One region of the Synechococcus sp. H70.1 genome, then DNA from elsewhere that is predicted to be linked to it. Evidence: predicted binding sites of a transcription regulator. Region 1 holds the regulator's gene; each other region holds the start of a gene.

What was found. The regulator NtcA, encoded in region 1, controls nitrogen genes in cyanobacteria. The targets are predictions, from matches to a motif close to GTANCNNNNGNTAC.
Region 2: a site for NtcA is predicted at 8,236-8,249, ahead of NW827_RS00480 (ferredoxin--nitrite reductase). Genes of this name have one in related genera too.
Region 3: a site for NtcA is predicted at 7,368-7,381, ahead of glnA (type I glutamate--ammonia ligase). Genes of this name have one in related genera too.

Annotation. Positions count from the first base shown of each region.
Region 1 is NZ_JANSIV010000119.1:29,354-39,756, reverse strand. Features, by position in the region: gene NW827_RS08770 (hydantoinase/oxoprolinase family protein) at 1-1,166, opposite strand, end outside; gene NW827_RS08765 (hypothetical protein) at 1,223-2,548, opposite strand; gene NW827_RS08760 (hypothetical protein) at 2,676-3,197, opposite strand; gene NW827_RS08755 (phycobiliprotein lyase) at 3,210-3,830, opposite strand; gene NW827_RS08750 (S41 family peptidase) at 3,872-5,173, opposite strand; gene petB (cytochrome b6) at 5,369-6,016, shown strand; gene petD (cytochrome b6-f complex subunit IV) at 6,082-6,594, shown strand; gene leuB (3-isopropylmalate dehydrogenase) at 6,719-7,864, shown strand; gene ntcA (global nitrogen regulator NtcA) at 7,970-8,641, opposite strand; gene NW827_RS08725 (M61 family metallopeptidase) at 8,790-10,403, shown strand, end outside.
Region 2 is NZ_JANSIV010000010.1:21,957-32,359, forward strand. Features, by position in the region: gene NW827_RS00450 (anthranilate phosphoribosyltransferase family protein) at 1-92, opposite strand, end outside; gene NW827_RS00455 (LysR family transcriptional regulator) at 132-1,085, opposite strand; gene NW827_RS00460 (ABC transporter ATP-binding protein) at 1,241-2,083, opposite strand; gene NW827_RS00465 (nitrate ABC transporter ATP-binding protein) at 2,120-4,111, opposite strand; gene ntrB (nitrate ABC transporter permease) at 4,193-5,128, opposite strand; gene NW827_RS00475 (CmpA/NrtA family ABC transporter substrate-binding protein) at 5,276-6,580, opposite strand; gene NW827_RS00480 (ferredoxin--nitrite reductase) at 6,641-8,179, opposite strand; gene mutS (DNA mismatch repair protein MutS) at 8,501-10,403, shown strand, end outside.
Region 3 is NZ_JANSIV010000076.1:22,569-32,971, reverse strand. Features, by position in the region: gene pyrE (orotate phosphoribosyltransferase) at 73-687, opposite strand; gene NW827_RS05565 (YbaB/EbfC family nucleoid-associated protein) at 885-1,220, shown strand; gene recR (recombination mediator RecR) at 1,242-1,841, shown strand; gene NW827_RS05555 (cation:proton antiporter) at 1,879-3,906, opposite strand; gene NW827_RS05550 (SDR family oxidoreductase) at 4,228-4,956, opposite strand; gene NW827_RS05545 (hypothetical protein) at 5,023-5,691, opposite strand; gene glnA (type I glutamate--ammonia ligase) at 5,819-7,243, opposite strand; gene trxB (thioredoxin-disulfide reductase) at 7,625-9,037, shown strand; partial or broken gene purL (phosphoribosylformylglycinamidine synthase subunit PurL) at 9,054-10,403, opposite strand, start outside.

The DNA.
Region 1 (10,403 bases):
TCCGGCAGGTAGCCCAGCCAAAGGTTGGCGTCGGTTACTGTGGGAGCCGTTCCTCCCCGCCCGTAGCAGGCCGGCCCAGGGTTGGAGCCGGCACTTTCCGGCCCCACCTGCAGCCCCCCGCCGGGTAGCAGGTAGGCCAGGGATCCGCCCCCGGCACTGACCGTGTGGATGTCAATCTGGGGCTGCTGCACCGGCAGGCCGCACACTACCGCTGACGAGGTAACCTGAGGGAGGCCGTCTTGAATGAGGGCCACATCGGTGCTGGTTCCTCCCATGTCCAGGCTGAGCAGATGGGAATAGCCGCTCAGACGGCCCACATAGGCCGCCCCGTAAACGCCGCCCGCCGGCCCCGAAAGCAGTGCCACCGAGGCGTGGGCTGCTGCCTGAGCAAGGGAGGTGACGCCGCCGGAAGATTGCATGATTAGGGGGGCGGGGATCCCTCTCTCCCGACAACCCTGGGCCAAGCGGTGCAGGTAGCCCGCCAGGGCCGGGCTGAGGTAGGCATCAATGGCTGTGGTGCTAAAGCGCTCGTATTCCCGAAACTCCGGCGCCACCTCGCAGGAGAGGGAAACGTGCAAGCCGGGAAAGGCCTTGCGCAAAGCCGCCCCCAGGCGCTGCTCGTGCTCCGGGTAGAGGAAAGAAAACAAAAACCCTACCCCCACGGCGCGGATCCCCTCCCGCTGCACCCGCTCTCCCACCTCCCGGATGACGCGCTGGATCTCCTCCTCCGTCAGCGGCTCCAACACGCCGCTTACGCTGCAGCGCTCCTTTACCTCTAGGCAGTGGTGGCGGGGCACCACTGGCTCCGGCTTGGGCTGGGTGAGGTCGTAGAGGGAGGGGCGGTTTTGGCGACCAATGGCCAGCACATCCCGGAAACCCGCCGTGGTCAAAAAGAGGGTAGGGGATCCCTTGCGCTCCAGGAGGGCGTTGGTGGCCACCGTCATGCCATGGCAGAACACATCCACCTTGACCGCGCCCAGCTTGTCCAAGGCGGCAAAGACCCCCTCTTCCGGGCTGGGGGTGGAGAGCACCTTGGCCGTCCGGATCTGGCCTTCCTGAAGGAGCACTAAATCGGTGAAGGTTCCCCCCACATCGATCCCCAGACGGACCAAACCCTCCTGCCTCCAATCCTGTTGCTCGGCTTGCTCGCTGCTGGTGTTGGACATTGCTCAATAAGGCTCTCGTGTAGGTCCGCCCCTGCGCTTCTCATTTCAACCCCTCCCTAGAGACGACGCCGGGGCATCTCTTCCGACTCAGTTGCCAGGGGTTGCTCCTGCTGCAAAAGCCGGCGAAAGGCCGGCTCGTCCAGCCGGTAGTCCCGCTGCTCGATCAAATCCCGATCTGTAGAGTAGATGGTGTCCGCCTCCTGCACCACCTCTTGGCGGCGGAAGCGGCGGGCAAAGTCGAGCTTGCGCAGCAGCGCCTCGGAGGGACGCTTCAGCCGCTCTTGCCAGAACCGCCGGCTGCGGTTGCGCCGCTCCACCCCCTGGTTGCGAAATTGCAACGTCAGCCACCGCACCGCAGGCACCGCCAAAAACAGCGTGCCGTAGAGGAAGAGGAATTCAATCAGCGGGTAGATAAACGCCAAAAAGGCATTGCTCCTGGCGGCGGCTGCCACCTCCTCCCGCGCCCCATAGAGAATGGCTGCCAGGAAGAAATTGAGCACCCCTAGGCCAGCAGCCAGGGTCAGTTGCTCAGGGGTGGCGCGGCTAAACACCCAGGGTTTTTCCTGCAACATCCCAGGAAGCTGCTGTTGGGGGCTTTCTGTGGCCGTTACCTGCAGCTCTGGGAAACGATAGACGATATCGCCGTCCTCGCTTACCTCCGGCTGGCCGTCGAACTTGAGCAGAATCGGCAGCATGTAGTCTTCATACTCCAGGGCCGGGGATCCCGGCTCCACATCCAGGTAGGGCAGCACCTGCTCGGCGGCGATCACCCCCCCGTTGGCGCGGATAAGCTGGCCAATCAAGGCATAGCGCTCCTCTTCCAGGTTGGCGTTAGGATCCCCGTCCCCAAACAGGAAGCTGTACACCGCCTCCAAAAAGTTCATCTCGGATTTTTTCCGGTGGGGTTGCGCCCGACCGGAATAGCCCCCGTAGGGACTCCAGAAGGGGTTGCCCACCCAGAGGTCGGGGAAATAGAAGAAGACCCCCCCTCCCCGCGAGCGGCTGCGGTTGTCCTCCTCACGGCTGCTGGCCATCTGCAGAGCCATCAACGCTAGGGTGATGAGGACAATCGACACCACCAACAGGATGCCAAAGGAGATGCGCAGCCCGTAGAGAAAGCCGCCCCAGAGCTTGCGTCGCAGAACCGCCAGCCGATCCTGCTGCTCCTTGCGCTTGAGAATGTCGCGAAAGTCGGGCGGAAAAACGTAGGCAATCTCCCCCTGCCGCAAAACCTGGAGATGACCCCCCGCCTTTTGGGCTAACTGCAGCAACTCCTGTTTGGCCTCCTCTAGGGCCAGGCCAGTGCTGGAGGCAATGTCTCCCAGCGTCACTCGCAGGCCCAACCGCTCCACTGCGTCTATAACCAAAGTCTGTGCCGCCACCGTTAACCTCCGCTTTTGCCTGCTGTAAACTCCCATCCCGCTAGGAGGGATCGCGGGGGATCTGCCCCTGTTTCCAGTATCTCTCCTCGGCTGGGCAGCGACGAGAGGATCCCCTGCCTTGGTGGCCCTAGGGTAGCCAGGCCATCACCGCCAGCAGGGCGAGGAGGATCCCGATCAATCCCCACGTCAGCCGTTGGGTATTCAAAGGGGGAGTAGCCTCGCGGCAGATAGGAGCAGTAACTTTTGGCAAGGAAGCTGGGCGGCGGAGGCGCTCATAGACCAGACGGCGTTCCCCTGGCTTGGCCTCTTCCAGGTGGCTGAGATCTGGGATTTCAAGCAACCACTCTGCTGGTCGCCGCAGACGAGGTGCCTGCCAGATGCCCAACACGTAGCGGGCCTGCTGAGCGACCTCCGGATCCGGGTTGCCCAGCAAGGTTTGCACCAAGCGGATTGCCTCCTGGGTCTCTCCAAGGGCATCCTGGGCTAGGGCCTGCCAGAGCCGCAGCTTGCTTGCTTGCGGGTAGCGGCTCTGGGCCTGTTTCACCTGTTCCAGAGCCTGGCGGTAGTGTCCCCGCTCAAAGCTGGCCTGAATCCGGGCCAAATGCTGGGGCAAGCGCAAGTCTTCAGAAGGGATCAACTCTGGCTCCACCGATCAACTCCCCTAGGTAAGCTTTTGTTCCACCCCGAACCCCACCAGAAGCACCTCCTGCGGCGGCTGACCGTGAGGGGGGCGTTGGTAGGTGAGGATCTGCCGCAGGCGCAGGCGCGGGTTGAGCAGAGTGATGGTATCCACGGCAACGACGCGCGTGTAGGTGGTGGTCATCACCAGTTGCAGGGATTGCGGATCGAAGCGGAAGTCGGCCACCATGGGCCGCTCCTCTTCATAGGCGCGATCGCGCAGATAGTCGCCTTCAAGACCGCGGGCGCTCTCTCGCCGGGGCACAAACAGCATGTTCAGCTCTTGCCCCACCTCCTCTCCCTTTTCAGAGACAGTCTCAAAGGCAAGGTGGAAGCCCAAGAAGCCGTCGACGCCGTGGTTGGGGTAGTTGTTGTCCCTCAGCACCTTCTCCTTAAGCTCAGGGGTGAGGGTGCGAATGGTGAACTCCGTGCGGGAGCGCTCCACCTCCCCGCGATCCAAGTAGTGGTAGGTGCGCTCGGTGTGCCAGGCACCAATGCAGCAGTTAAAGAAGTAGTGAAATTGCTGAAGGGCATTCATGCCAGAGGGATCGACAGCAAGGCTGAGTTGACAGCTAAGCCCGATCCTAAAACGAATCGCAGACAAACAGGCACCCCAATTCAGACCTCCTGCCCCTCTTCCCTACCTCAGGTATTGGCTGCCGCTGGGATCCCCTGGGCCACAGCCAAAGTTGACCCCAACACCTCCAAAGCCCGCTGCAACTGCCCATCCTCAGGGCCGCCCAGGGTTTCTGCCGTCAGGGGAACAGGGCCCTCGGCCACCACCACATCGGGCTGGATCCCTTGGCGGTGGATATCGCGACCGTTGGGGGTGAGGTATTTGGCAGTGGTTACGGCCAGCCCGGAGCCGTCTGCCAGCTCCAGCAGGGATTGGATCAGCCCCTTGCCGAAGGTGCGCGTCCCCACCAGTTGCGCCCGCCCGCTGTCCTGCAGGGCTCCTGCCAAAACTTCGCTGGCACTGGCGCTGCCCTGGTTGACCAAGACCACCAGCGGCGCCTGGGTGAGGATGTCGCCGGTGGCGGGAATGCTCTCTTGAATGCCGTGGCGGTCTGTAACCAACACGATGTCGCCTTTGGGGATCCAGAAGCGGGCAATTTCAATGGCTGCCTGCAGCAACCCCCCTGGGTTGTTGCGCAGATCAAGGAGGTAGCCCCGCACCCCTCGCGCTTCTGCCTTCTGGATGGCCTGGCGCACTTGGGCGGCGGCGTTGCCGTTAAACTGGCTGAGGCGAATGTAAGCCACTAAGCCCTGGGGCAGCTGGAAAAAGGCGGTGCGCACCGGGTTGATGAGAATCGACTGCCGCACCAGCTCCACCTCCCAGATGCGATCCTGCCGCCTTAGCCGCAGGCTAACAGTGGTGCCGCTGGGGCCCCGCATGCGCTCTGCTACCTCGTCTAGGCTCAGCCCTACCACTGGCACCTGATCCACTGCCAGGATCTCATCCTGGGGTTGGATCCCAGCCCGTTCGGCAGGAGTCCCCTCCATCGGGGCAATGACCCGCACTGCTCCCTGCTCGTCGATGGCAATCTGCAAGCCGACACCACTCAGCTCCCCAGCCGTAGAAGTCTGCAGGCTAAGGTAGTGCTCCCGATCCAAAAAGCGGGTGTAGGGATCCCCCAGGGTTGCCAGCATCTCCTCAATGGCCCGGTAGGTTTCCTGGCGATCCTGCAGGGGCCGAGAGAGAAAGCGCTGCCGCACTTGCCACCAGTTTTGTCCATTGAACCCTGGATCCACGTAGGCCCGATCCACATAGGCCCACGCCTGCGCCAACAGTTGCTGCTCCTCCCCCCAACGGCTGGCCTGCACCTGACAGGCGCCAAGGCTCAGGCCTGCCCAGAGCAAGCAACTCAGCACGAGAACGCGCAGGGCCCAGCGGATCCCCCACCCCTTGCGACGGATTTCTCCTTCTCTCGACTGCTGTGCCAGCATTGCCTCCCAAAATGCTAAGAAAAATTAACAAAGCGCAATATTAGAAGCTGCTTTGCCGGCGGAGAGGCGGATCCCTGAGCTGCAGCTGAGCCTGGTTTGAGGAGGGTGTTAACAAACTGTGTTACAGTGCTGGTGGGAGTGGGCTTGTCCCCTCCTGGATATCCAGCTTCAAACTCTTTAAAGATTGCAGGTATCATGAGCAAGGTTTACGACTGGCTAGACGAGCGGCTAGAGATCACGCCTTTCGTCGACGACGCAACCGGGAAATTCATTCCGCCCCACGTTAACATCTTCTACTGCCTTGGCGGCATCACGCTGGTGTGCTTCCTCATTCAGTTTGCCACCGGCTTTGCCATGACGTTTTACTACCGTCCGACGGTGGCTGAGGCTTTTGAATCGGTTAACTACATCATGACCCAGGTCAATTTTGGCTGGCTGCTGCGCTCCATCCACCGCTGGAGTGCTTCCATGATGGTGTTGATGATGATCCTACACACCTTCCGGGTTTACCTAACCGGTGGGTTCAAGAAGCCCCGCGAGCTGACCTGGGTAACCGGTGTAATCTTGGCGGTGCTGACGGTTTCCTTTGGGGTTACGGGTTACTCGCTGCCCTGGGATCAGGTGGGCTATTGGGCGGTCAAAATTGTTTCAGGAGTGCCCAGCGCTATCCCAGTGGTGGGTGATGCCCTGGTCCAGCTTATCCGCGGCGGCGAGGCGGTTGGCCAAGCCACCCTCACCCGCTTCTACAGCCTGCACACCTTTGTCCTGCCTTGGCTGACGGCAGTCTTTATGACCATGCACTTTTTGATGATCCGCCGCCAGGGCATTTCTGGACCCTTGTGATCCTAGCGGGTGCGATCCCCAAGTTTCTCTTCTAACCCTTTTTCCCCCAGACAAGGAGAACGGCTATGCCTGTCTCGAAGCAAGTAATAGCAACTGAGGTCATTACACGCAAAGTTGACCTGGACAACCCCAAAGTTTTGGCCAAGCTGAAGAAGAACATGGGCCACATGACCTACGGTGAGCCCGCTTGGCCCAACGACTTGCTCTTTATGTTCCCGGTGGTCATCCTGGGTACGATTGGGGTGATTGTCGGCCTGGCGGTCATGGATCCGGCGGGGGTGGGCGAGCCGGCGGATCCCTTTGCCACGCCGCTGGAAATTCTGCCGGAGTGGTACCTCTACCCTGTCTTTCACATTTTGCGCGTGGTTCCCAATAAGCTCCTGGGCATTGCTCTGATGTTAGCTATTCCCGTAGGCCTCCTGTTTGTGCCTTTCATTGAAAATGTCAATAAGTTCCAGAATCCACTGCGCCGTCCAGTGGCAACAACGGTGTTTTTGCTTGGCACGTTGGTAACCCTCTACCTAGGCATTGGCGCCACCCTGCCTCTGGACAAGTGGGTTACTCTGGGCTTGTTCTAGAGCTGCGGGTAGGTTGACACTGCACAAGTGCAGCAGGCCAAAGGCTGGGCTGCACTTTTTTTGTGGGTACTGCTGGGCCGAGTGGTGGTAATATCGCTACGCATTCCTTTTACCGCGATCCCGCATGAGTACTCCCCCTCCTGCTCCCCGCATCTACCGGATTACTGCTCTAGCCGGCGATGGCATCGGCCCCGAAATCATGCAGGTGGGGCGGGCGGTTTTGGATGCAGTGGCCGCTCAGATGGGGTTTTCCATCCAGTGGCAGGAGGGCCTCATTGGTGGAGCAGCCTACGAAGCCACTGGGGATCCCTTGCCCCCAGAGACCTTGAAAATGGCCCAGGAGAGCGATGCTGTTTACCTGGCAGCAGTTGGCGACTTCAAGTACGACGCCCTGCCGCGGGAGAAGCGCCCTGAGCAGGCTTTGCTGGGCTTGCGGGCTGGCTTGGGACTGTTTGCCAACTTGCGCCCGGTGAAGATCTTTCCGCCACTGGTGGAGGCCTCTTCCCTCAAGCCGGAGGTGGTGGCCGGGATCGACCTGGTGGTGGTGCGCGAGCTCACCGGTGGCATCTACTTTGGTCAGCCCCGCGGGATCTTCGTCGATGCCCAAGGATCCCGACGCGGCGTAAACACCATGGTCTACACTGAGGCCGAGGTGGACCGCATTGCCCGCATGGCTTTTGAACTGGCCCGCAAGCGGCGGCGCAAGCTCTGCTCGGTGGATAAGGCCAATGTGCTGGAAGTGTCGCAACTGTGGCGGGAGCGGGTCAATGCCGTGGCAGCGGAATACCCTGACGTGGAGCTGTCCCATCTGTATGTTGATAACGCCGCTATGCAGTTGGTGCGCTGGCCGAAGCAGTTTGACGTCATCCTGACAGAGAACCTCTTTGGGGATATCCTCTCCGATGAGGCAGCCATGCTAACTGGCTCCATTGGCATGTTGCCTTCCGCCTCTTTGGGAGTTGCCGGCCCTGGTCTATACGAGCCAGTCCATGGCTCAGCTCCCGATATTGCCGGTCAAGACAAGGCCAACCCTCTTGCCCAGGTGCTCTCTGGGGCAATGCTGCTGCGCTACTCTTTGGATCAGCCCCAAGCTGCCGACCGCATCGAACAGGCCGTTGAGACAGTTTTGGCCCAGGGCTACCGCACCGCCGACATCTACTCGGAGGGGATGACCCTCGTAGGCTGCCGCGAGATGGGAGAAAAGATCCTGGCCGCCTTGGCTCAACAGCAAGCCTCTCCCCAAGAATCGCCCTCAGCCGCCGGCGGTTAAGTAGGGGTTTGCTTGCTGCTGCCCCCCTCTCCTGCAGGGAGGGATCACCCCGCCAACCAGTGGTGCGGCCATTCCCGGAAACGGCCGTGGGGCCAGGTCCTCCTCCTAGGCAAAGCGATAGCTTAGCTGGATTGGGTCGTGGACAGTGATCTTTTTCTTGTGGATGGAAATGTAGTTCTTCTTGCGCAACTCTCCCAAGAGACGGGTAATGGTGACGCGGGTTGAGCCAATGGCTTCGGCAATGGCCTGGTGAGAGAGCTTGAGGTCGATGGTCACGCCATTGGGGCCGGGCACGCCGAAGTCGCGGCAGAGGATCAGCAAAAAGCTAACCAGCCGGGAGGCCATGTCGCGGTGGGCCAGTGTTTCAATCATCATCTCTGTCTGCAGGATGCGAGAAGCCAAGCTCTTGAGCAGCAGCATGGCCAGCTCAGCGTTCTCCCGCACAGACTTTTCCACCTGCTCGATGGGCAGAGAGAGCAGCTCGACGCGAGTGAAGGCTACGGCATGATAGAAGCGGTCGGAGCGCTGCCCGGTAATGAAGGAGAGCACCCCAAAAATGCTGTTTTCCCGCAGGAGGGCGACAGTAATTTCCTCCCCCATTTCGTACACCCGCGACAGCTTAACAGCTCCCTTGACCAAAAAGTAAACCCGCTCCGCCGGATCGCCGGGGAGGAAAATGGTCTTGCCACGTTCAAAGGTTTCGATAACTGGAGGATGGTGAGGCCCTCCTAGCTGTTTAAAGGCTGCAATGAGAGATTTTTCTGCAACGGCCACCACGGGATTCGACAACCTCTCAAGGTCAGTTTATCTCTAGGATCAACTCCTAAACCCAGATCAAGCTGCCTACGATTCGAAGACTACTCTAGACTCTGGATATCTTTGTAGCAATAGCTACATTTCTCTTGTTGCGGTAGGGGAAGATCGTATGGGGATTGCCACCCTCTCTCGCCATAGCCGCCAGCACTTTACAGTACGGATGCCAGAGCCAGCCAACCACCTTTTGGAGGTGGAGCTGCAGATTCGCGAAGTGGAACCGGAGGTGCCTCTGCGGCTGCGGCTGCCAGTGTGGACGCCGGGATCCTACCTAGTGCGGGAGTATGCCCGCCATGTGCAGGAGTTTCAAGCCCTGAGCGAGCAAGGGAGCCCTTTGGCCTGGCGAAAGGTTGATAAAAACACCTGGGAGGTCAATCCAGCGGGGTGTTCGGCGGTCACCATCCGCTATCGGGTCTATGCCTATGAGCTGACGGTGCGCACCAACCATCTGGATCTCACCCATGCCTATTTCAACGGGGCAGCGCTCTTTCTCTACGTGCTCGGCCGCGAGCGGGAACCCTACACCTTGACGGTGATCCCTCCTCAACCCGACTGGCGTGTCGCCACCAGCTTGCAGCCCTTGCCCGCCGCTGAGGATTCCAATGCCGGCTGGTCGTTCCTGGCGGCAGACTACGACGAGCTGGTGGATAGTCCAGTGGAGGTGGGCCTGCACCAGTTGCGGTCGTTTGCGGTGGAAGGGATCCCGCATTACTTCGTGGTCTGGGGAGCAGGCACCCTGGATTTGGAGCAAGCGGTGGCCGATGCTGAGAAAATTGTCCGGGCCACTGCAGCGTTTTTTGGCGGGTTGCCCTACGACCGCTACTGGTTTATTGTGCATTTGTCACCAGGGGGATTTGGCGGCCTAGAGCACAAGTACAGTGCTACCCTCAACTATTCTGGCCTGGAGCTGCATCAGCCCCAGTCCTACCGCCGCTTTTTGGCGCTGCTGGCCCATGAGCTTTTCCATGCTTGGAACGTCAAGCGGCTGCGCCCTCTGGCTTTGGAGAAAATTGACTACAACCAAGAAAACTATGTGGACTGCCTCTGGTTTTGCGAGGGGGCGACCAGCTACTACGAAAACGTGATCTTGCTGCGGGCAGGGATCCTCACCGCCAAAGAGTTTTTACAGATCCTATCTGAGCAAATTGGCCAGCTGCAGCGTACTCCGGGTCGGGCCGTGCAATCGCTGCAGGAGTCCAGTTTCGACGCTTGGATCAAGCTCTACCGTCCCCACGAAAATAGCCTCAACAGCCAGGTTTCCTATTACCTAAAGGGCGCTTTGGTCTGCTGGCTGCTGGATCTGCACATTCGCCACCTTTCGGGGGGCCAGGGATCCCTAGACACAGCCATGCGGGATTTGTGGCAGCGCTTTGGCCGGTTTGAGAAAGGCTACACCCACCAAGACCTGCGGGAGGCCTTTGAGCGGGCAGCCGGCACCGATCTTGGCCACTTTTTCTCTGCCTACGTGGAAGGTACGGAAGAGCTGGACTACAACGCTTACCTCCACCCTTTTGGCCTCACCCTTAAAGCCCACTTCAGCCGCCCCAACCCTAGCCCTTACCTGGGTCTCCACTTCAATGGGGAAGGCAACCGCATCAGCGCCGTCGAGATGGGATCCCCCGCCCAAAAAGCAGGCATCTGGGCTGGCGACGAGCTCGTAGCCCTAGACGGCTTTCGGGTGAGCGCCACCACCTTGCCGGAGCGCCTGGCAGCCTACCAGCCCCAC
Region 2 (10,403 bases), on a different contig from region 1:
GTAGCCTGGGCGGCTTCGCCGCGGGTGAGATCCTCGTGGGTGTGGGTGCCACTGCCAATTTTCTTCAACAGCTCGCGAAACTCATGGCTCATAGCCTTGGCAGTCTGGAGCGGGGGAGGGTAAGTCTCCAACTAAGCCGACAGCACCTTGGCCGGGACCAACGCCTCGACGTCGGACCTCTTAGAAGGAGCAGGCGGGCGGAGCAGTTGGGCTGCCAACTGCAAAAAGCGGCGAATGGGTGGGATCTGATAGCGGTCACGGGTGGTAACTGCCACCACCTGTCGCTGCAACAAGGGGGGTTCAGTAGGCCGCACCTGGAGTTCTGGGTCGGCGTGGCAGTCCACCAGAGCCGATTCTGGCAGGAGGGCAATCAACTGCCCCTGGCGAACGACGCCGCGGAAGGCATCCAGCGTGTTCAGCTCCAGCGCTGCCTTGAGAGTTAACCCTTGGCGGGCCAGGTGGGATCCCACCCAAGCGCGCATAGCATAGCCATCTTTAAATACGGCCTGGGGGTACTCGGCCAACACTGGCCAAGGGATCCGCTCGTAGCGGCTAAGGGGATGGCTGGCGGCCATCAACACCTGAATGGGCTCCGAATACAGCGGCTCCACCACCAGTTCAGCCCCCCGCCTCAGCCAGGGATTTTCCATCACCAAAGCCACATCCACCAGCCCATCCTTGAGCACCTTCAAAGCGCGGTCGCTGCCCAGGGCCGTGACCCGCAACTGCACCTGCGGGTACTCTCGGCAGAACTCCTGGAGCACCGGCGGCAGTCGATAGGCAATCAGCGAGTGGATCCCGGCAACGCAGAGCTCGCTTTGCTCGCCCCGTAGCCATTCCCGAATGCTCTCTTGGGCCTGCTGCCACTCCTGACAGATGCGCCGGGCATGGGGTAGGAGCCGTTCCCCCGCCACCGTCAAAGCCAGCGGGCTCTTGCGATGCAGTAGCGGAGCGCCCACCTCTTCTTCCAAGGCCTGAATCCGACGGCTGATGGCAGACTGGGTCAAGCCACTGCAGCGGGCAGCAGCCAAAAAGCTGCCGCTTTCGACGACGTTCAGGAAAGCCTGCAACAGCTCCAAACGCACCGAGAACCTCTCCGGAGTGATGGCCCAACTGCTGTGGGATTTTAGCCAGGGATCCCTCGACTTGGTGTAGGTACCGCTACCAAACCGTGCTGTAAGACTCTGGTATTGGGGAGGAGCGCTGCTCGCCGTGCCGCCTTGACGAGACTGGCTCCCCCTCAATCCAAGACAAGGGCGGCGCGACGGTAGAGAAAGTCAAGGGCAGAGTTGCGCAATTCGTAAAATTCCGGCATTTCCATGATGCGCGCGCGGCTGCGCGGTCGCCCAAAGGGGATCGTCAAAATCTCGCCAATATGGGCAGCAGGGCCATTGGTCATCATCACCACCCGGTCTGCCAAGTAAAGAGCCTCGTCGATGTCGTGGGTAATCATCAAAACCGTGCAGCGGTGATCTCGCCAAATGGCCAGCAGCTCATCCTGCAGCTCTTGCTTGGTAATGGGATCCAAGGCCCCGAAGGGCTCATCCAGCAACAGTACTTCTGGGCGTACCGCCAGCGCGCGGGCAATGGCCACTCGCTGCTTCATCCCCCCGGAGAGCTGCTTGGGCCGCTTGTGGGCTGCTTCGGCCAAACCCACGAGTTCTAGGTGTTCTTGAACGATTTCCCTTTTCTCTCTGGGGGATTTATCGGGATAGACCTGGTCCACCACCAAATAAACATTTTCAAAAGCCGTCAGCCAGGGCAGAAGGGAATAGTTCTGGAACACCATCATCCGATCCGGCCCTGGGGCGGTGATGGGCTGGCCCTTGAGGGTAATGGATCCCGAAGTAGGAGCAGAAAACCCGGCCACCATGTTGATCAAGGTGGACTTGCCGCAGCCGGAGTGGCCGATGATGCAGACAAATTCGCCGGCGGCCACTTCCAAGTTGACATTTTCTAGCGCCACAAAGGCTCCCGCCGCCGTAAAGTAGGTCTTGCCCACATTCTGGAGGGAAAGAAGGGGCGGAACTGCAAGAGAAGAGGCTGAGGAAAAGGACAAAGAAGTTAAGCGAGAGTGGGTCATCATAAAGCCTTCCAGTTGAGTTCAGTAGAGCAAAAACTAGACCTTGCTGAGGGGGTATTCCTGCAGCTTCAGCTCCTGGCGAATGGCCACTGACTCCAGGTAGTCCAAGGGATCCTCGCCATCAAAGCGGGATCCGTCGGCAAAGAGCAAAGCCCCGCGATCGTGGGCCCGATCCGGCAGCCCCAGTTCTCTAGCAGCTAGGGCGTAGGTTTTGTCATCCAGCACTTGGTCGAGGACAGCAACCCAATTGCGAGGGAAGGGGCAGATGCCCCAGCGAGCCATCTGCGTCAGGATCCAGAGATGCTCCAAGCGTTCGGGGCAGGTGTTGCGCCCGTTGGCAAACTGGTGGAAACCGAGGATCACTTGCGACTCATCGGCGATGCCCCGCTGCAGGATGCCCCTCCACCCCGGCTCCAGATCGGCTGGGGCCACGCCCACATACTGGGGCTGGGCCAGCCACTCCAGGATCTGGGGACGGTGCTGCGGCTGATCGCAGTAGTGACAGGCCTCCAGCAGCGCCTTGACCAGGGCCACGTGGGTGCGGGGGTAGCTTTGGGCCCAGTCTTGGCGCACCGCTAGGACTTTCTCGATGTGGCTGGGCAAGAGTTCGGGAGTGGTGGCGACGATAACCCCCACCTGTTCCCGCACGGCGCGGGAGTTCCAGGGTTCGCCCACGCAGTAGCCGTCGATGTTGCCCGCCTTGAGGTGGGCCACCATCTGCGGCGGCGGGATCACTGTCAACCTCACCTCTCGATCCGGATCCACGCCGCCGCTGGCCAGCCAATGGCGCAAGAGGAAGTTGTGCATCGAGGCCGGGTGCACCACCCCCAGCGTATGAACCGTATCGGGAGTTTGGCGGAGGTACTGGCGGAGATCCCAGGGGCTCTGGAAGGCCTGCAGCAGGAGTCGGCGCCCAAAGGTGATGGCGTTGCCGCCGCGGGAAACGGTAAGTGCAGTTACCAAAGGCACTGGTACCCCACCCACCCCCAAGGTAGAGGCCAAGGGGATCCCGGCCACCACCAGGGCCGCATCCAGCCGACCGGAGCGGATCCCTTCCCAGAGGGTTTTCCAGCCCGGCTCCCTGACCAGCGTGACCTGTTCCAGGCCGTGCTTCTGAAACAGGCCCTTTTCTTGGGCCACCACCAGAGGGGCGCAGTCGTTGAGGGGCACAAAGCCAATTGCCAAGTTGACTTTTTCCAGCCCCCCCTTGGCGATGGCCACACGGGTAGGAGTTTTCTGGCGGGCCCGCTTTTGCTGGTTGAGAAAGTAGATCATCTCCCCCCGCAGGTTGTAGTACTCGGGGTGATTCACCACTTCCAACCGGTGGCGCGGCCGCGGAAACGGGATCCGCAAGATCTGGCCGATGCGGGCCTCCGGGCCATTGGTCAGCAGCACCACCCGATCCGAAAGCAGAAGCGCCTCATCCACATCGTGGGTAACCAAAATACAGGTGAGCTGCTCCGCCTGGGCAATCTCCATCAGTTGCTCCTGCAGGCTGCCGCGGGTGAGGGCGTCCAACGCCCCAAACGGCTCATCCAGCAGCAGCACCCGCGGGCGAATGGCCAAAGCCCGGGCAATGGCCACCCGCTGTTTCATCCCCCCCGACAGCTGGGCGGGCCGCTTGTCGGCTGCCCCCTGCAGACCCACGCGGCGGATGTGCTCTTCCACGATGCGGGCTCGCTCTGCTTGGGGAAGGGATCCCAGCACCTCGTCCACGGCCAGGGCGATGTTTTCCCGCACCGTCAGCCAGGGCAGCAGAGAATAGTTTTGGAACACCACCATGCGATCCGGGCCGGGCTCCGTCATCTGCCGGCCTTCCAGCAGCACGCCGCCGCGGGAGGGCTTTTCCAGGCCGGCAATGATGTTGAGGAGGGTGGACTTGCCGCAGCCGGAGTGGCCAATTAGCGAGACAAATTCCCCTTTTTGGATCTCCAGATGGATGTCTCTTAGAGCGGGATAAACCTCCCCATTGTCCAGGAAAAAGTCTTTGTCTACATGGTCAACTTCGATGTAGGGCTGAGTCTTCATGATGCCACCTAAGGGATCCCTTGAGCTTCATTTTTGAAAAGTGGGCAAACTGTCAGCAGCCAACTTCGGGCTCAGTCCAACCTAGTGATCCTCGGCAGCCACCAGCGAGCCAATCCAAGCCGTAACCCGATCCAACAAAAGCCCAACCAGGCCGACATAGATCAAAGCCACAATAATTTCGCTGATGCGGGAGCTATTCCAGGCATCCCAAATGAAGAACCCGATGCCCACCCCACCAACCAACATTTCTGCAGCCACAATCGCCAGCCAAGATAGGCCCACCCCAATGCGCAGGCCGGTAAAGATGTAGGGCACCGTGGCCGGAAAGACAATCTTAAAGAAATACTTCCAGCCGGACATGCGTAAAATTCTGGCCACATTGCGGTAGTCCTGTGGGATCCGCTGTACACCGGCAATGGTGTTGATCAAGATGGGCCAGAGGGCCGTGATGAAGATAACAAAAATGGCGGAGGGGTTGGCATCGCGAAAGGCGGCCAAAGAAATGGGCAGCCAAGCCAGAGGTGGCACCGTGCGCAACACTTGAAAAATGGGATCCAAAGCCTCATACAGCCAGCGGTTGGCCCCGATCACCATACCGCCCAAAACCCCCGCCAGACTGGCCAAGAAAAACCCAATGAACACCCGCTGCAGGCTGGCCCAGATTTGCCAGAACAGTCCTTTGGCGTTGCCGCCGTAGTCAAAAAAGGGATCTTTAATAAGGGGATCCCAGGTGTCCTGCCAAACTTGGAGCGGGGTGGGCAGGTTGGCGCCGGGCCGGCTGTAGAGGATTTGCCAGAGCAGGAGCACGATGAAAATTGCCGTAGCGGGCAAGAGAATGCGGCGCAGCGCTTGATGGATCCGGACTCGTTGCCTCCAAGCGGATCCAGAGCTCGTGGCAGAAGGGATCCCGGCCTGGGCCGGAAGAGAGGCACCTTGGCTCAGCAGCCAACGGCCTAAGCGGATGAGCAAAGGGAAGAGGTGGCAGCCCACCTTCAAGGCAAAGTGGAGAAGATGCATAGTTTGCTGAGAGTAGGGCTATGGTCAAAGTCAGCGTAGGGAAAGTACAAGAGAGAAGAGGTTTAATTTGAACCTGTCTGGGGGCTCTTAGGGAAATCTCTCGGACAGGGGGCTTGCAGGTGTTCTGCAAGCCCTGGAAGGAGCAGGCTAGGCCAGCTTCTTGATGGCCAATTTCTCCAGATAGGCAGCCGGATTTTCGGGGTCGAACTTCACCCCATCGAAGAAGGTTTCCACGCCGCGAGAGGTGCTGGGGGGAATGGCGGCCTCTTGGCCAATGGCTTTGGCGGCCTCGCGCCAGAGATCTTCTCGGTTGACCTTGTCCACCAGGGCTTTGGTATCCGTGTCGGCGGGCAGATAGCCCCAGCGGATGTCTTCGGTCAGGAACCAAAGGTCGTGGCTCTTGAAGGGGTAGGAAGCATTGTCTTGCCAGAACTTCATCAGGTGGGGGCTGTTTTGCACCACTTTGCCGGTGCCGTAGTCAAAGGTGCCTTTGGCGCGACCCAGGATATCGGCCACAGGAACCCCCAGCCAGCGGCGGTTGCTGATGATCCGGCACATTTCCTCTTTGTTCTCCATTTGGTCGCACCAGATCTGGGCTTCTTGCACCGCCTTCAACAGCGCCAAGGTGGCTTTCGGGTGGGCATCCACCCAGTCGGCCCGCAGAGCAAAGGCTTTCTCGGGATGGCGGTTCCACAGCTCGCCGGTGGTGAGGGCGGTATACCCCTCTTTTTGGTTCACCAGTTGAGCATTCCAAGGCTCGCCCACACAGAAGGCTGCCATCGTTTTGGATTTCATGTTGGCCACCATCTGCGGGGGCGGCACCACAATGATAGAGACCTCGCTGTTGGGATCGATCCCGCCAGCGGCCAGCCAGTAGCGCATCCACAGGTCGTGGGTGCCGCCGGGGAAGGTTACCGCGCATTTGGGATCCCTGCCGGCAGCTCGCGCTTCCGCAAACTTGGCTTTGAGGGGGGAACTGTCCAGGCCAATTTGCAAATCCCGGTACTCGTTGGCAATGCTGATGCCCTGACCGTCCAAGTTCAGGCGGGCCAGAATGTACATCGGTACCGGCTTGCCATCGGTAACTTTGCCGGTGGTGATGAGATAGGGCATGGGGCTGAGAATGTGCGCCCCATCGATGCCGCCAGCAGCGGATCCCAGCACCAAGTTGTCGCGGGTGGTGCCCCAAGAGGCCTGCTTGACCACCTCCACGTCCTTCATGCCGTACTTGTCAAAAAACCCCTTCTCTTTGGCAATGATCAGGGGGGCGGCGTCGGTGAGAGCAATGAACCCCAGCTTGGCCCGCGTGGTCTCGGGAGTATCGGCCTGGGCCACCCAGTAGCCCTGACCCAAAGATCGCGATTGGGCGCGTGGGATCCCAGCCGCGGCTGCTCCTGCTGCCAGGGCGGCTGCCCCGGCCAAAAATTGGCGACGGGAGAACAGTTTAGACATCGGAACCTCCAAGATTTTGCACGACGCAGAGAGGAAACCTTCCCCAGACTTGGCCCCTACTTAGCAAGCCATCATGGGGGAAGCCGATGGACGCTGGCGCGGCCTGGCCCCGAAGTGCTCAATCAGCAGCTCCACCAAGACGGGCTTGAGGTCTTCGCAAGGGATCCCTCGACGCACACATTCGCCCAGCTTGGCGTCTTTGCCTACTTCTCCCCCCATGTAGATGTCCACCGCTTCCACCGGCTTGCCGTCCTTGCGGGCGGTGGTGCCCATGAGGCCGATATCGGCCACCTGGGGCTGGCCGCAGGAGTTGGGGCAGCCCGTCCAGTGGATGCGCACCGTCTGCGGGATCTCCAGCTCGGCTTCCAGCTCTTCCATTAGAGCCACAGCGCGGTTTTTGGTCTCGATGAGGGCAAAGTTGCAGAACTGGTTGCCCGTGCAGGACACCAGCCCCCGCTGCAAGGGCCCCGGGTTGGGGGAGAACTTTTTCAAGAGCGGCTCTTTAAGCAGCGGCGCCACCCGCGAATCGGGCACATTGGGGATGAGCACGTTCTGCTCCACCGTCAGCCGCAGCTCCCCGGAGCCGTATACCTCCGCTAGGCGGGCCAGCTCCATCATCTCCAGGGCATTCAGCCGTCCCACCGGCACGTGCAGGCCAACGAAGTTCAAGCCCAGCTGCTTCTGGGCATGCACCCCCAGGAGATCCCGCTTCTGCCAGACCACCTCATCTTTTTCCGCCGCTCTGGAGAGCGGATGGCCAATCTGCCGCTCCACAGCCGCCCGAAACTTCTCCAGGCCCCACTCGTCAATGAGCCACCTCAGCCGCGCCTTCTGCCGGTTGGCCCGCAGGCCGTGATCCCGGTAGACCAGCAGCACCGCCTCGCACAGAGGAACCACATCGCGGGGATCCACCCAGACATCCAGCCCGATGGCCTCGGCACAGCGGCGGGCCGAAAAAAAGCCCCCCACCAAGACGTTGAAGCCCAGCTTGCCCGCTTTGAAGGCCGGTACAAAGGCCAGGTCGTTGATCTCCGCATGAACGGAGTTGTCGCGACAACCGCAGATGGCGATGTTAAACTTACGCGGCAGATTGGTGAAGGAAGGGTTGCCCTCGCCGTTGTTGGTTACCATGTCCTGCACCTTGCGGGTGAGGCCGCGCACGTCAATCAGCTCATCTGGGTCAATGCCCGCAAGGGGGGATCCCGTAATGTTGCGCACATTGTCCATGCCCGACTGGATGCTGGTCAGGCCCACCTCCTTCAAGTAGCCCAAGATCTGGGGCATCTCCTCGATGGGGATGCCGCGCAGTTGCAGGTTCTGCCGGGTGGTGATGTCGGCTACGCCATCTTTTCCATAGGGATGGATGATCGCCGCCAACATCCGCATCTGGCCGCTGGTCAGGATCCCATTGGGCAGGCGCAGCCGCAGCATAAACTGGCCGGGCGTGCGCTTGCGAAAGAAGATCCCCAGCCACTTGAGGCGGTGATCCCGGTCGTCTTCAGGGATGTTCTCCCAGCCCATGCGGGCAAACGCTTCCAGCTCGGCTTTGACCGCTAGCCCGTCCTTTTCGCTTTTGAGGCGCTCAAATTGGTTCGCCATCGTCGCTGCCGTAGGGGAACACCGGCTACCTTAGCGATGGCCAACCGTTAACTTTGGTATTTGTCGTTACACTTCGTAACAAGTTATGCCGTTTTGTCATAACTCACTTGCGAGGAGCGCATAGCGGATCCGCCTGGCTTGCCCCCAGGGTGTCTCGGGGTCAACTCCCGATGACGGTGCTTGGCCCCCATCGCAAACCTCCTACTGTCCTTGGCCACAGGCAGTTTGCCCTCACCGCCCTGCCCAGGGAGAGGGGGAAGATCATAAATGGCCGAAGCCGACTAGCTTGGGTTGGAAGAGCCATCCTGAAGCATTGGCGCTATGACTTCTTCCGCTGCCCCTGAGCCCACTTGGGATGCCCTGCAGGTGGATCCCGCCCTGCTCACCCCCATGATGCAGCACTACGTAGAGCTGAAGCGGCAATACCCGCACGCCATCCTGCTCTACCGCCTGGGGGATTTCTACGAGATGTTTTTCCAGGACGCGCAACTGGTGTCGCGGGAGCTGGAGCTGGTGCTCACCGGGCGAGAGGCAGGGGCCATCGGGCGGGTGCCCATGTGCGGGATCCCTTACCACGCCTTTGACCGCTATGCCGCCCAGTTGGTGGCCAAAGGCTATGCCCTAGCCGTCTGCGACCAGATGGAGCCGGCGGATCAAGCCAAAGGCTTGGTGCGGCGGGAAGTGACGCGGGTCATCACCCCCGGCACGGTCATCGAAGAGGAGCTGCTGCAGGCGCGGCAAAATAACTACCTGGCGGCCATTGTCCGCCTGCGAGGCTCCAAGCAAACCGCCTGGGGCCTGGCCTACGCCGACATTTCCACTGGCGAGTTCTGGGTCTGCCAGAGTGAGGGGCAAGAGCAGCTAGAACAGGAGCTGGCCCGGCTGCAGCCGGCGGAGATCCTGCTGCCCACTGAGGAAGGGCTGGGCCTGGGCTTGATGCGGCCTGGAGATTCCCACGCTCCCCTGGGCCTACCCGGCCAGTACACCTATACCCTGCGCCCGGCGGAGCCCTTTGAGCTGGCGGTGGCGCGGGACAATCTGCTGCAGACCTATGGCCTGCGCTCCCTGGAGGGCTTGGGCTGCGAGGGGCTGCCCCTGGCCATTCGGGCGGCGGGGGGATTGCTCCACTATCTGGAAGAAACGCAAAAGAACCTGGTGCAGCCTTCTCCCCAGGGAGGCCATCCGCTCCTGCGCCCGCCCCGCACCTACCAGCTCACCGACTACCTAATATTGGATGCCCAAACCCGCCGCAACCTGGAGCTGACCCAGACTATCCGCGAGGGGGCCTTTGTCGGATCCCTGCTCTGGGTCTTGGATCACAGCCGCACCGCCATGGGCGGGCGCACCCTGCGCCGCTGGCTGCTGCAGCCTTTGCGGGATCCAGAGCAAATCCGCCTTCGCCAGGACACCATCCAGGAGCTGTTGGAAAACCCCTCCCTGCGCACCCGCCTGGGATCCCTTCTAGACTCTCTGTACGACCTGGAGCGCTTGGCCAACCGCGTCGCCTCCGGCACCGCCAACCCGCGCGAGCTGGTGGCCCTGGGCTCCTCCCTGGGCAAACTGCCCCAACTGGCCGAGCTGGTGGCCGAAGCCCAAACTCCCCTTCTGCAGAGCCTACAGCAGGTGGATCCCGCTCTGGTTGACCTGGGCCGGCGCATTGAGCACACCCTCCTGCCCTCCCCGCCCCCTGTGCTCACCGAAGGGGGGCTGATCCGGCCTGGCGTAGATCCGGAGCTGGACAGGCTGCGGCAGCAGGTGGAGCAAGACCGCCAGTGGATTGCCCAGTTGGAGAAAACCGAGCGCGAGCGCACCGGCATCCCCACCCTCAAAGTCGGCTTCAACAAGGCCTTTGGCTACTACCTCAGCATCAGCCGCGCCAAGGCGCAGCAGGTGCCCAAGGAGTACATCCGCAAGCAGACGCTCACCAACGAAGAGCGCTTCATCACCCCTGAGCTTAAAGAAAAAGAAGCCCGCATCCTCACTGCCCAGACCGAGATCAACCAGCGGGAATACGAGCTGTTTGTGCAGTTGCGCCAGGAGGCGGGATCCCAGGCTGCCGCCATCCGCCAGGTGGCCCAGACCCTGGCCGCTGTCGACGCTCTGTTTGGCCTAGCCGAGGTGGCCGTGCAGCAGGGCTACACCCGCCCGGTGATTACTGCAGATCGCCGTTTAATCATCGAGGAGGGGCGCCACCCAGTGGTGGAGAAATCTTTGCCCCAGGGCT
Region 3 (10,403 bases), on a different contig from region 1:
TGCCTTTTTGCCCAACCGGGTATTCCACCGCCTATGCTGTCACTTTTGCAGTTGGATGGAAGTCCCTCCAAGCTAGCTTCTCCAACCTTGGCAGACAGCCCGGTGGCAAGCCTGCACCTCTTCGAGGGTAAACAGGCGGCGAAAGGGGATTCCCCTCTCGCGAAAGCGAGCTTCTGCCCCTTCCTGGCGATCCACCAGGGCTAGGATCCCTTCTGCCCGGTAGCCTGCTGTGCGTACTCGCTCTACGACCTTGAGGGCGGAGCCACCTGTAGTGACGACATCCTCCAAGATCCAGACCCGACTGCCAGCTGGCAGTTCCGGCCCCTCGATCCAGGCCTGGGTGCCGTGCGCCTTGGGCTCTTTGCGGACAATCAGGGCCGCTAGGTTAGCGGGCTGGGCGTAGAGGGAAGCCAAGCTCACCGCCGTCACCAGGGGATCCGCCCCTAGGGTCATCCCGGCAACGGCGGCGGTTTCGGGAGGCAACAGCCGATGGAGCAAGGATCCCACCAGGTAGGCCCCCTGGGGGTGGAGGGTGACGGGCTTGCAGTTGATGTAGTAGGAGCTCTGCTGCCCAGAGGTGAGAGTAAAAGATCCCTCGCGGTAGGCCAGTTGCGCCAGCAAATAGAGCAATTTCTCCCGCGCCTCAGCTGGGGAGAGCTTTAAGGGGGAACACTCCAGTAACAACACGGCAGGGCTCCAAGTGGGTTTACTCCCAAGGGGTGGGGTGCCAGGCAGGACAACAATTTCCGCTGCACCCGTTGCAACAATAGCTGAAGACGATAGCCCAAGGAAGAAGGCCAATCCAATTTGGGAGGGCAGGTCTTTTAGCAACGGAAGGAAAGGAGTAGAGTAGAACAGCAGAGTCTCTAAACCACGAGGATCCCATGACACGAGGCTTTGGACCCTTTGGCAAAATTCAGGAAGCCCTCAAGAAAGCCCAAGAGGTGCGCGACGGCGCCCAAAGACTACAAAAAGAGCTAGAAGAAATGGAGATTGTTGGCGAAGCTGGCAATGGGTTGGTGAAGGTAACGGTCAACGGCAACCAGGAGCCCCTCAAGGTGTCCCTGGATCCCCAGGTCCTCCAGGAGCCGGTGGATGTGGTGGAGGACTTGCTGCTCACGGCAATGGTGAATGCCTATACCCAGTCTGCTGAGACGATGCGCAAGCGCATGGAGGAACTGACAGCGAATATCAGCCTGCCAGGGTTGGGGTTGGGCTGATACTGGCCAGCCTGGCTTTCTATGTACACTCGCCCTTTGGCTCGCCTCATCGAGGAGCTGCAGCGCCTGCCCGGAATTGGCTCCAAAACAGCTCAGCGGCTGGCCTTGCACTTGCTCAACCGGCCCGCTGGCGAGGTCGAGGCCCTGGCCCAAGCCCTGCTGGAAGCCAAACAAACCGTTAAGCACTGCTCTTTGTGCTTCAACTGGTCGGCGGAGGATCCCTGTGAGATCTGCCGTTCGCCCCAGCGGGATCGCCTGCTCTGGTGCGTGGTGGCCGATGTCAGGGATCTCATTGCTGTGGAGCGAACGCGCGAGTTTAAGGGTCTCTACCACGTGTTGGGGGGCCTTATCTCGCCCATCAACGGGATCGGGGCTGAGCAGTTGCGCATCCGCGAACTGGTGGCACGGGTGGCTCGGGAAAAGCCCCAGGAGCTTATCTTTGCCCTCAGCCCCAGTGTGGAGGGGGAGGTCACTATGCACGTGGTTAAAGATTACCTTAGGCCGATTGCCCCCAACCTGCGCCTGACTCGTCTAGCCTTCGGCCTGCCCATGGGATCCGAGTTGGAGTATGCCGATGAAGTGACCCTGGCCCGGGCCTTAGAGGCACGGCAGGAGCTGTAGCAGCAGGCTGGCGGGAACGGTTAACCTGCCGCTGGTCTTAGAGGGGTTCCCCAACCATGAGCAAAGAGCAGGTGAGGCGTTCCAGGAGGCGGGTGGTTGTGTCGCTAAAGGAGAGGCTCCCACTGGGGTGGCGCCGCCGAAAAAAGGGCAACACCACCAGGTCAAACCCTTGCGCCTCTTGCAAGAGCTTTTTGGCGACATCGTCGCTGGCCAAGACCTTTACCTGGACGGGGTAGCCCACGTCTGGCTGTTGGGCCAGAGACAAAAGCTGCGCCTCCAGCCACTGGCGATCGCTTTCGGGGGTACCGCCTGGGCAGATGTGGAGCAAGGTGATCTCCCCCTGGTTGGCGGCAGCCAAGATCTGGGCTAGGCGCACCGCCTGGGCTGACTGCGAGCGAAAGTTTTCCAGCGCCACCAGGATCCGCCGCAGCTTGTGAGGGGGCTGGAGCAAGCGCGCCACGGCAACGGGGCAGTGAGCGGCCCAGAGGACACTATTGATGACACTGCCGAAGAGGCGGGCCCGCAAGCGGGTGGGATCGCTCCAGCCCATGACAATGAGGCTGGCGTTCTGCTCACGGCTGGCGTGGCTGATCCCTTGGGCAACGTGGCTGTCAATGCGGCTGAGGGGGGTAACTTCTACTCCCCAGGCCTGACAAAACTCCACTGCCCGCCGCAGCAGATCCTCGCCGCGCTCCAAGGAGTCCTGCAGCAAGGGGGAGTCCATGTGCAGGTGGCCGGTCGCCACCGTGAGGGGAACCACCCGCCCGCCCTCGTGCTTGGCCAGGAGGCAGGCCATCTCCAGGAGGTTTTCCTCGGTTTCGGGATTGGCCAGGGGCACCACGACCACGTAGGGCTGGGGAGGCGGCGTTACAGAGACCCCTGCCCCAGACGGAAGCCGGCTCTGTTCCTCCTCCCTAGCCATCTGCGTAGCCGCCCGAGTGGTCAAAATTGGACCCAGCGTGGCTGTAACCAGCATTAGCACCACCACGCTGTTGAGCACCTCCGCCTTGAGTAGCCCCACGCGGTACCCCACTAGAGCGGCCGCCAGGGTGGCGGCTACCTGGGGCAGGGAGAGTGACCACATCATTAGCTTTTGCGCCGGGGTGTAGTGGTAGAGCCACTGACAGAGTTGGGCGGCAGCGTATTTGCTCAGGCTTAGCCCCAGCAAGATGCTCAGCATCAGCCAAAGGGAGCTGAGGGTTTGCAGAAAGGCGCGTAGATCAAGCAACAGCCCTATATCCACAAAGAAGACGGGGATGAACAAGATGCTGCCGACAAAGACAATCTTTTCTTTGACAGAGCCCTCCCGCAGCACATCGTTCACGGCTAGCCCCGCCAAGAAGGCGCCGATGATCTTCTCTACCCCAATCCACTGCGCCCCCAGAGCCGCCACAAACAGAGCCAGCAGCACAAACAAAAATTGGTTGCCCTCTTCGCTGCCGGTTACGCGAAAGAACCGCTGCCCCAGCCAGTCCACCCCAAACAGCACCGCAGCCGCATACAGCAGCAGGGATCCCAGCAGCCGCACCAAGCTCCAGAGGGAAAACTCACCGCCGTGGATGCCGACACAGACTGCCAAGACCAGCAGCGAGGCAATGTCGGTAAAGATGGTGCCGCCAATGGTGACCAGCACCGCCTCATTTCTCACCAGGCCATAGCGGCTGACGATGGGGTAGCCCAGGGGGGTGTGGGAGGCAAACAGGGATCCCAATAGAATGGCCGCATTCCAGCCAAAGCCAAATAGCCGCCCAATGGCAGTGCCCACAGTTAGGGGGATGGCAAAGGTCAACACGCCAAAGGTGGCGGAGCGGTTGCGGGTCTGCCGAAATTGCTCCAGGTCAATCTCCAGCCCGGCCACAAACAGCAGGTAGACCACGCCAATATCCGAGAGCAACTGCACCGTCGGCAGCTCTGAGCTCAGCAGGTTCAGTCCCTGCGGCCCTAGGGCGATCCCTGCCGCCAAAAGGCCCACCAACCCCGGTAGGCGCAGCCGCTCAAAGAGCAGCGGCACCACCAGGATCACCCCCAGCAGTAGAGCAAACGAGAGGATAGGCTCCTCTTGCAAAAGTGAGCGTATGGCCTCCATTGGCCAGGCCCTCGAGTGGACACTTTCCTGATTATGGAAGCAACCTGCCCAAATAGCTGCAAGCAGCCCCCCAGCTTGGTCAACCCTCCTCTGGCCAGGAAGGGGCTTGCCAACGGATCCCACCCCTTCTCGGGACTCTCCTAAAGGTGCTCTCAGCAAACCTTAGCTACTGGGGGGCCCCTCCTGGACTTGCAGCGTCAGGGCCAGGATCCAGACACCCCCGCGAAAGAAAGTAGGGTACTCTACAACCACGCGGTGGGACATCCCGTGGCTGCTCGTGGAGGGACTCCAGGATCTCTGTTACAGAAACTGATGGCTTTCCGGCTGCAGCACCACCTCATTGGGCACGGCATTGGCGGGCAGCGTGAGGACAAAGTGAATGGCCTCGGCAGCCGTGGTGGGGCTGAGCATTTTATCCCTTTGCACCTTGAGGCTGATGGGATCCCAGAAGGGTGAGTCGATGCCGCCAAAGTAAAACAGGGTAAAGCGCACCCCAAAGCGCTTTAGCTCATCGGCCATGCATTTGCTAAAGCCGACCACGCCAAATTTGGCAGCACAGTAAGCTGCAGCCATGGCCATAGGGTGACGGCCCAAAATGCCGGGGAAGTTGAGGATGTGGCCGGATTTTTGCTCCCGCATGGCATTGGCTGCCAGTTGGCTGGTGTAGAAGCTGCCCTTGAGGTTAACCGCCAGCATCCGCTCCAGCTCGGCAGGGGTAATTTGCGGGGCAGGCTTGAGGATCCCGGCTCCTGCCAGGTTGATCAACACGTCGATCCGCCCGTGCCTTTGTAGGGTTTGGTTGACAAGGGCCTCCACCTGGGCATAGTCCGTCACATCGGCAGGGATCCCCAGCCCGGAGGCAGCCCCCAGGGACACCGCTTTCTCTGCCAGCGCGCGCAAGGGATCCTCCCGCCGTGCCGCCAGCACCAGATGGGCTCCGGCCTGGGCCAACATAGGCACCAGGGCGCTGCCAATGCCCCCTGTGGCCCCTGTAATGAGAACAACTGCCTGGGACAATGAGGAAGACACGTTACGTTTTTTAAACTCTTCCTCTCATCATACCCAGGGAGTGGCCTTGAGGGGCGATCCAGAGAGTTAAACGCGACGCAGCCGCAGTCGTTGCACCCATTCTTCCCCGAAGCGCAGCCAGTCTGCCATTTTTTCTGGACTCACCCGTTGCTCGTCCCGCCAAACAATAAGCTGCGGCCCGGATCCCTCAGCGCAACAAGGAGGATGCTGCTCCAAGAAGCTAAGAAATCTAGGATGGAAGCGCAGGCGAATCTTGGCCTCATCTTCTCCGCGCAAAAGGTAGCTGCGGGAAAACTTAGGGTGGCCCTCGAAGTTGATATCTTGCATGCCAAAGGCTTTGGCAATGTCATGAAACAGGGGAATATTCGGATGTAGCCGAAAATGAGGTAGCCGTAGATCTTCGCAATAGGCCCAGAAAACAGACTGGCGATGAGTGCTGCGACTCTTGCCGCTACCGCGGGTGTACTTATAGTCAAAGGCACCGATCTCAGTTCCATCGATTAGCCGCTTGGACATTGAGTTGTAGAAACGTCGAGCGTAGCCTCGTTCAAATAGTTCAAAGCCTGCCTGAAGCAAGCGGGAGCGGATCCCTTCGGGTAGCTCCGCTGAAAACGACATGCCCAGGCTCCTGGCCACCTGCTCCAAAGCTTCCCGACGCTTCTTCTCTAGATAGGCGGCAAGCGCCAGAAGGCCGATAACAAAAACCAAGAACAGACCAAAAATAAGCCATTCCATTCCAAACCCTCCCTCCAACCTCTAGACTTCGGCCCCAGAATACCAAAAAAAGGGATCCCTCCAGCAAAGGAAGGGATCCCGTTCAAAAGCCGTGGCCAAGAACTAATGCTTCAAATGAGAACCTCGATCAGGCGTCGAAATAGAGCGCGAACTCGTAGGGGTGAGGCCGCAGGTTGATGGGGTTGATCTCGTTGTCAATCTTGTACTCGATGTAGGTTTCGATGAGATCCTCAGTAAAGACACCTCCCTCCAGTAGGAAGTCGTGATCCTTCTGCAGGTTTTCCAAAGCATCCAGCAGGGATCCGGGCGTGGAGGGGATCTTGGCCAGCTCGTCCGGCTCCAGATCGTAGATATCTTTGTCAAGGGGCTCGCCGGGATGGATCTTGTTCTTGATCCCGTCCAGCCCCGCCATCAACATGGCCGAGAAGGCAATGTAGGGGTTGCAGGTGGCATCGGGGCAGCGGAACTCCAGCCGCTTGGCCTTGGGATTTTTGCCTGTAACTGGAATGCGAATGGCTGCGGAGCGGTTGCCCTGCGAGTAGGCCAAGTTGACCGGCGCCTCAAACCCAGGCACTAGGCGCTTGTAGGAGTTGGTGGTGGGGTTGGTAAAGGCTAGGATGGCTGGGGCATGCTTGAGCAGGCCGCCAATGTAGTAGAGAGCCGTTTCGCTGAGATCGGCGTAGTTGCCTTCTTGGTAAAACAAGGGCTGGCCGTCTTTCCAGAGGGACTGGTGCGTGTGCATGCCGCTGCCGTTGTCATTGAAGAGGGGCTTGGGCATGAACGTCACCGTCTTGCCGTGCTTGCGGGCCACGTTCCGGATCACGTACTTGTAAATCATCATGTAGTCGGCAGCCGTGATTAGATCGGCAAAGCGGTAGCCCAGCTCCCCTTGCCCGCCGGTGGCCACCTCGTGGTGGTGCTTTTCGATAGGCACCCCTAGCTTGGCCATTGTCAACAGCATCTCGGTACGAAGATCCTGGTGGGCATCGGTGGGCGGCACAGGGAAATAGCCCTCTTTGTAGCGCGGCTTGTAGCCCAGGTTGCCCCCTTTTTCCTCCCGGCCCGAGTTCCAGCGGCCCTCGATGGAATCGACAAAGTAGTAGCCGGCGTTTTGGGTCTGGTCAAACCGTACATCTTCAAAGATGAAAAACTCTGCTTCAGGCCCGAAGTAAGCCGTATCGGCAATGCCGGTAGACTGCAGATAGGCCACAGCCCGCGCTGCTAGGCTTCGCGGACAACGGCTGTAGGGCTGGCCGGTGCGCGGTTCAATAATGTTACAGATAAGGCTGAGGGTGGGCACTTGAAAAAACGGGTCGATCCAGGCTGTTTTGGGATCCGGCACCATGTACATGTCCGACTCGTTGATGGATTTCCAGCCTCGGATGCTGGATCCATCAAAAGGCAGCCCTTCGCTAAAAACTTCTTCCGTCAGCATCGAAGAGTGGACGGAGATATGCTGCCAGGTGCCAAAGAGATCCACAAACTTGAGATCCACCATCTGGACATTGTTGTCCTGGATCATCTGGAGCACTTCTTGGGGGGTGGATGCCATCGCTCTCTCCTAACTTGGGTTGCCGTTGAGACTAGGGGTGGGATCCCAGCCGATGATCCCCATGCTTTGACCCAGACAGGCCAAAAGCGCTCACCCATCCTAGAAAGGCCGACACCAGTTTTTTGTATTTTCTGATACGAAACTGGCCTGCCTCCGGCCTTCTCTCCACTAAATGGAACCCCTGCGGTAAGGCTACTTGCAAGGGGAAGAGGCCTAGGCCAACTGGCAAGCTACACCGGTGTTCCCGGACAGGCCAATGCCCTGGCCGAGAGCGAAAATAGGACTGGGAGCCCCAACCTCGCTGAGGTTGCGGAGTCGTGTTAGGCTAAAGCGTAGTCATTATGAGTTTGACTTAGAGAGCTGCAGAAGGGGAGAGAGAGGATGACGGAGCAAAGTCAGGTTGAGAATGTGGTCATTATTGGCTCTGGGCCCGCTGGCTTGACCGCGGCCATCTATGCCGGCCGGGCCAAGCTGAAGCCAGTTGTGTTCGAGGGGTTTCAGATGGGGGGGATCCCGGGTGGGCAACTGATGACCACCACCGAGGTGGAAAACTTTCCGGGCTTTCCCGAGGGCATCAGCGGCCCCCAGCTGATGAAAAACATGCGCGCTCAAGCGCAGCGGTGGGGGGCAAAGCTCTACCCCGAGGATGTTACCTTTGTGGATCTCAGCCAGCGGCCTTTCGTGGTCCGCTCTGATGAGCGAGAAGTGCGCACCCACAGCCTAATCATCGCCACCGGGGCCACGGCCAAGCGCCTACACCTGCCCGGAGAGGAGATCTACTGGAACCGCGGCATGTCCGCCTGTGCTGTCTGCGATGGGGCCATGCCCATGTTCAGGGGGGTGGAGCTGGTGGTCATTGGCGGCGGCGACACCGCCTGCGAGGAAGCTACCTATTTGACCAAGTTTGGATCCCATGTCCACATGCTGGTGCGCAGTGGCAAAATGCGGGCCAGCAAGGCCATGCAAGACCGAGTCCTCAACCACCCCAAGATTACCGTGCACTGGTACACGGAGGCGGTGGAAGTCCTGGGTGACGGCCAGCGCCTGACGGGGGTGAAGGTGCGCAACAACCAGACGGGCGAGATCCGGGAGATGGCAGTAGGGGGGGTATTTTACGCCATCGGCCACAAACCCAACACCGACCTGTTCAAAGGGCAACTGGAACTGGATGAAGTGGGCTATATTGTCACCCGCCCCGGATCGGTAGCCACCAGCGTAGAGGGGGTATTTGCCGCTGGGGATGTGCAGGATCACGAGTTTCGCCAGGCCATCACCGCGGCGGGCAGCGGCTGTATGGCGGCCATGCTGGCGGAGCGCTGGCTCTCGGAACACGGCTTAGCCCAAGAGTATCACGTCGTCCCTCAGAGCCATCCTGAGCCCAGCCCTGCCACGGCTCCTCCCGAGGCGGAGTTGCCCGGGGAAGCTGCGGTGGCGGAGAACGGCCACGAGGATCTGGATTTCAGTAAGACCTGCCATGAAGGGAGCTATGCCCTGCGGCGGCTCTACCACGAAAGCGATCGCCTGCTGATGGTCAAGTACACTGCTCCCACCTGTGCCCCTTGTCATGCCCTCAGGCCAATCCTGAACAAAGTCATCGAAGAGTTTGCCGACAAGCTGCACGTGGTGGAGATCGACATCGAGAAGGATCCGGAGATTGCTGAAGCCGGCGGGGTCACCTGCACGCCGACGGTGCAGTTTTTTAAAAACAAGGAGCTGGTGGCGCAGGTGGTGGGCGTTAAGCCCAAATCCTACTATCGGGAGGTGATCCAGGCCAATTTGTCTGAACCAAAATGAGGGAGTCTAGATCCGGCTAGTCGGCAAAGGCGCTGTGGTAGGCAACCTGCAGGGCTGCTAAAGAAACCGACAACAGGGGATCCCCTTCTGCAGTTGTCAAGAGCAAAGGATCGGCAGGGGATCCCACCTGTCCTAGCAGTTGCCACTGGCCGGGGAGCTGGGACTCTATGTAGGCTTCCCAAGGAGAGCGCTGGGCTGGAGCGACAGAAACGAGGATGCGGCTGGATCCCTCGCCAAACAGGGCCTGATCCCAGCGCAGGGATCCGGGAGCCAGAGAGACGCTGGCGCCGCGGCCCCCGCTGAGGCAGGCTTCCGCCAGAGCCACGGCCAGTCCTCCCTCGCTGCAGTCGTGGGCGGAGCGCACCCACCCCTGCCGGATGCCGTGGCGGCAGGCCCTTTGCACGCGCTTTTCCAGTTCCAGATCCACGGGGGCAGGCCGACCTGTGACCGTGTTGTAGATTGCCGCCAAATACTCGCTGCCGCCCAGACTGGTAACAGCCTGGGCTCCCAAGAGGTAGATGAGATCCCCTTCCTGCTGCCACCCCTGGCCACAGACCAACTTCAAGTCTGGAAGGAGACCGACCATGCCGATAACGGGGGTCGGGTAGATGGCCTGGGATCCCTTCTCGTTGTAGAGGGAAACGTTCCCCCCTGTTACCGGTGTCCCTAGGGCACGGCAGGCCTCCCCAATCCCCCGACAGGCCAGGGCCAACTGCCAGTACACCACCGGGTTTTCCGGGTTGCCGAAGTTGAGGTTGTCGGTTACGGCCAAGGGCTCCGCCCCCACGCAGGAGAGGTTGCGGGCGGCTTCGGCCACCGCGGCTTTGGCCCCCTCGTAGGGATCCAAATATACCCAGCGGCCATTGCCATCTAGGGTGGCAGCAATGGCCTTGCGGGCAGCCTGCAGGGGGGGCACCTCGCCCACGCCAAACTTTTGCGAGCGGATGCGGATAACCGCTGCATCTCCCTGCCCCGGCCAAAGGACAGTGTTGTTTTGCACCTGGTGGTCATATTGGCGATAGATCCAGGCTTTGCTGGCCAGGGTGGGGCGGGCCAAAAGCCGCAGCAGCACCTCTTGCCACGTCAGGGTCGCCTGATCGAGGTGGATCCCTTCGCGACTGCAAGGGGGTAGGGTGGCGGGATCCCACTGCCACGCTGCCTGGACGTACTCCGGTGGCTCTGGCAGCAGCGGGCGGACGTAGACGGGGGTCTCTTCGGCCAAGGCCCGCGCCGGCACTTGCACCACGCAGGTTCCGCGGTGCCAGATCTCCACCAGCGGCTCAGCAATGACTTCTCCGGCCACGCTGGCCTGCAGGCCCCAGCGGTGGAAGATCTCCATCACCTCCGCCTCGCGACCTTTTTGCAC